Regions from separate parts of the Micromonospora sp. CPCC 206061 genome, predicted to be linked through region 1. Evidence: predicted binding sites of a transcription regulator. Region 1 holds the regulator's gene; the other holds the start of a gene.
The links. Region 1 encodes HrcA, which represses chaperone genes, less so after heat shock. Its sites were predicted from a motif close to GGTTNGCACNCTCNNNNNGAGNGTGCNAACC; they were not measured.

Region 1 (2,403 bases):
CGCCCGCCGCACGCCTCGCAGGTAGCGAGGTGGGTGCCGGCCGCGGTGCCGGCGCCGGCGCAGGTGGTGCAGAGCACGGCCGTGTCGACGGTGATAGGCGCCTCGACGCCGAACGCGGTCTCGGTGAGCTCGAGTTCGAGCCGGAGGATCGCGTCGGCGCCGGGCCGGGTGCGCGAGCGGGGCCCGCGGGTGGCACCGGCCGTGCCGAAGAACGCGTCCATGATGTCCTGGAAACCGACGAACGGTCCGGCACCTGGGCCGCCACCGCCCGGCCCGCCGCCACCGGGCGCGAGCGGGTCGCCACCGAGGTCGACGATCTGCCGCTTCTGGTCGTCGGAGAGCACCTCGTAGGCGGCGTTGATGTCCTTGAACTTCTCGTGCGCTTCCGGGTCCGGGTTGACATCCGGGTGGTACTGGCGGGCCAGCTTCCGGTAGGCGCGCTTGATCTCGTCGTCGGAGGCGTCCCGGTTTACACCGAGAATCCCGTAGTAGTCCTTGGCCACTGCGTTCCGTGTCCTCATGTCGTTCGCGCTATCCCCGGGCCGTCCGTAAATACTGCCTAGTTGTTGCCCAGCAGCTCGCCCACGTAGCGTGCCACGGCGCGCACGGTAGCGATGGTGCCGGGGTAGTCCATTCTGGTCGGCCCCAGCACACCCAGGCTGCCAACGATCGTGACGCCTGGGCCGTAGCCGGTGCTGACAACCGAGGTGGACCGCAGGTTGTCGATCTCGTTTTCGTCGCCGATGCGCACCCGCAGGGTGCTCGCGTCAACCTCACCGAGCAGCTTGAGCAGGATGACCTCCTCCTCCAACGCCTCCAGGATCGGACGCAACGAGCCCTGGAAGTCCAGAAGGCTACCCCGAGTCAGGTTAGCCCGTCCGGCCAACGCGATGCGCTCTTCGTGCCGTTCGACAAGTGTCTCTAGCAACACACTGGCCAATGTCGCCATCGTGCCGCGGATATCCGGGGCAACCTCGTCGACCAGAGCTTGCACCAGAGGCGGAGTGTCGGAAAGCCGCTTGCCCACGAGCTTTTCGTTGACCATGCGGCGCAGGTCGGACACGGCCTCGTCAGGCACCGGGCCAGGCAGTTCGACGAGCCGCTGCTCGACCCGGCCCGTGTCGACGATCATGACGAGCATCAGGCGGGTGGTCGAGATCGGCACCAGCTCGAGGTGGCGCACCGAGGAGCGGGCCAGGCTGGGGTACTGCACGACCGCGACCTGGCGGGTGAGCTGAGCGAGCAGGCGCACGGTGCGGTGCACGACGTCGTCGAGGTCGAGGGCGCCGGCGAGGAACCGCTCGATGGCCCGGCGCTCGGCCGGGCTCAGCGGCTTGATCCGGGACAGCCGGTCGACGAAGAGCCGGTAGCCGAGGTCGGTAGGCACCCGGCCGGCGCTGGTGTGGGGCTGCCGGATGTAGCCCTCCTCTTCGAGGACGGCCATGTCGTTGCGAACCGTCGCCGGAGACACGCCGAGGTTGTGCCGCTCGACCAGCGCCTTGCTGCCGACCGGCTCCTGGGTGGCCACGTAGTCTTCGACGATCGCCCGCAGGACGTCGAGTTTGCGCTCGTCGAGACTCATATCACCTCCTGCGGCCCAGGCACGGCGATCCGGCCGGGACCGGCCGGATATCGCTGGCACTCGACTGTAACGAGTGCCAGTCTACGTCGCACCCCCCAACCTCGCGATGATCACTTTGGGCATAATGTCCATGACTGGACGTGTGTGTTGTCTGGCGCAGGTTGATCGATGCCCCTACCGTGACCTGCATGACCGAAGCACCTCGCCCTCCTGGAGAGAGTGATCCCACCTCTCCACCGACACCCCCAGCGTCCTATTCGATGCCGGGCGAGGATCCCTCTCCCGGCCAAGTTCCGCCGCCCGCGGCGGAACCGCCACCACCCTTCAGTGGGGCTGGCTATCCGCCACCCCAGCAGCCCGGCTATCCACCACAGGGCCCGCCACCGGGCGCCTACTACAGCGGTCCGCCGCCTGCCGGCTACGCGAACAACGACGAAAAGACCTGGGCGCTCGTCGCCCACTTCGGTGGCGCCGCCGGCGCGCTGATCGGCGGCGGCACGCTTGGTTGGGTGGGGCCCCTCGTGGCGCTGCTCGCCAAGGGCAACCAGTCGCCCACGGTGCGGGCCCACGCGATCGCCGCGCTCAACTTCCAGCTGCTGTGGTCGATCATCACGGTCGTCTGCTGGATCCTGGCATGTGCCCTGATCGGCTTCATCCTCGCCCCGATCGCGACGATCATCGCGATCGTCTTCGGGATCATCGGCGGTGTGAAGGCCAACGACGGCCAGCTCTACCGGTACCCGATGAGCGCACCCTTCGTGAAGTGAGACGTGCGGCCCGGGTTTTCGGACCCGGGCCTCACGGCAGCAGGTCGCGCACTA
Region 2 (2,403 bases), on a different contig from region 1:
GCTGCTCGGCGAGCTTGCGGGCCAGCCACGTGTTTTCGGTCTTGCCGAGCACGAACGCGTAGATCAGATCGGTCAACCCGATGTGCAGGTTCTTGCCGTCCAGCACCGCCGGCTGGGCGGTGAACAGGGCGCTGTGCAGGTCGGCGAGCTGTTTGGCCTGCGCCGGGGTCATGTCTTCCTCCTCGAGACTTTGCCGCCACTGCTCGGTGCTCCAGTTGGCCAGGATGGTGAGCATCGCCCACTTGTTCCAAAACGACTCGACCTGCTCGGTGTCCTCGCTGAAGTGACCGTGCCAATCATGGCTGCTGTCCGGAATCCGCAGGTACCGGTGCCGAAAGTCGATGCCGACCCGGCGGGTCGCCACACCCGAGACACTGACCGCGACAGACACCCGACCCAGATACTCACGCCAGCCGCCCAGCCGCGGATCGTTGCGCCGGTAGGCGGCCAACAACCGGTCACCGTACTTGGCCAGATCACGGAAGTTGCCGGCCTGCGCGTCGCGGAACGTCCAATCACGGGCCCTGGTCCGGTTAAATGGACCGCGACGATCCTCCGGATCCCGAGCGGAGTAATCCCTACCCCGACCCGAACGGGCATCGTTGTGCGCGACAGTGTCGTGATAGCCCGGCTTGTGCGCATACCCGCCACTGTCTACGTCTTCGGTGCCAGGCTCCAGATCAAGTAGCTGGTCGATGAACCACCGCTGCGCCCGCGTGACGTACTCGTTCTCCGGCGCCCGAAGGAGCGTGAAGTCCGGCCGCGTCCCCTTGGCCATCGTGCGAATCGGTGTCCACGGCACCCGCCCTCGAACCTCCACAACACGAACATCCGCGATGGTCGACCAGGCCCGACATACGGATCGGGCACCCGAGGCATCGTACGACCGCTTCGCGCTCACCACCGTCCCTCGGACGGCTACCGCCGCCACAGAGAAACATTGGCACGCTCGGTGTCTCGTCGACATCCAACTCGTCCCCGCGGCGGGGAGCGCCTGCGCCGTCGCTTGCGCTGCGGAGGAATCGGTGCTGCACTGTGATTAGCACTCACCCCGTGTGAGTGCCAACCGAATGAGATGGCACCCCGGGAGGGGACCGTAGCAGCGGTCATCGCAGGTCGGCCCGAGCAGTGCTGCACGTGGGCACGACAATGTTGAGGATCACGCAGATGGCCAAGCTGATCGTTTTCGGTGAAGAGGCCCGTCGCGGCCTGGAGCGGGGCATGAACGTCCTCGCTGACACGGTGAAGGTGACATTAGGCCCGAAGGGCCGCAACGTCGTGCTCGGTGCCAAGTGGGGCGGGCCCACGATCACCAACGACGGTGTCAGCATCGCCAAGGAGATTGAGCTCGACGACCCGTACGAGAAGCTCGGCGCCGAACTGGTCAAAGAGGTAGCGAAGAAGACCGACGACGTGGCTGGGGACGGCACTACGACAGCGACCGTCCTGGCGCAGGCACTGGTCCACGAAGGTTTGCGCAATGTCGCCGCCGGGGCGAACCCGATCGCACTCAGACGCGGCATCGAGCAGGCCGTTACCGCGGTGACCGAGGCCCTGGGCCACCAGGCCCGCGAGGTCGAGACCAGGGAGCAGATCGCCGCCACCGCGTCGATCTCCGCCGCCGATCCGATGGTCGGCGAGGTCGTCGCCGAGGCGATGGACAAGGTCGGTGAGGAAGGCGTCATCACCGTCGAGGAGAGCAACACCTTCGGCCTCGAACTCGAACTGACCGAGGGCATGCGCTTCGACAAGGGCTACATCTCGCCGTACTTCGTCACCGACACGGAGCGGATGGAGGCCGTTCTCGACGACCCGTACCTGCTGATCGTCGAGAACAGGATCTCGAACCTGAACGACCTGCTGCCCATCCTGGAGAAGGTCATTCAGGCGGGCAAACCACTGATGATCATCGCCGAGGACGTCGAAGGTGACGCCCTCGCGGCCCTGGTCGTCAACAAGATGCGGGGCACCGTCAAATCGGTGGCGGTCAAGGCGCCCGGGTTCGGTGAGCGCCGCAAGGCCATGCTCGCCGACCTCGCCATCCTCACCGGCGGCCAGGTCGTCAGCGACACGGTCGGGATCACCGTAGACAACGTAGGGCTGGACCTGCTGGGCCGGGCCCGCAGGATCGTGGTCACCAAGGACGAGACCACCATCGTGGATGGCGGCGGCGATGCCGAGCAGATCGCCGGCCGGGCGACCCAACTCCGCGCCGAGATCGACAACAGCGACTCCGACTACGACCGCGAGAAGCTCCAGGAGCGGCTGGCCAAGCTCGCCGGCGGTGTCGCGGTGATCAAGGTCGGCGCGGCCACCGAGGTCGAGCTCAAGGAGCGCAAGCACCGCATCGAAGACGCCGTACGCAACGCCAAGGCCGCCATCGAAGAGGGTTTGCTACCCGGT

Region 2: groL (chaperonin GroEL) is a predicted target of HrcA. The motif match lies at 1,038-1,068, and genes of this name have one in related genera.

Annotation. Positions count from the first base shown of each region.
Region 1 is NZ_JBAKHX010000048.1:30,253-32,655, forward strand. Features, by position in the region: gene dnaJ (molecular chaperone DnaJ) at 1-503, opposite strand, end outside; gene hrcA (heat-inducible transcriptional repressor HrcA) at 560-1,582, opposite strand; gene V6V89_RS26975 (DUF4870 domain-containing protein) at 1,843-2,349, shown strand; gene hemW (radical SAM family heme chaperone HemW) at 2,381-2,403, opposite strand, start outside.
Region 2 is NZ_JBAKHX010000013.1:52,152-54,554, reverse strand. Features, by position in the region: gene V6V89_RS12800 (hypothetical protein) at 1-778, opposite strand, end outside; gene groL (chaperonin GroEL) at 1,168-2,403, shown strand, end outside.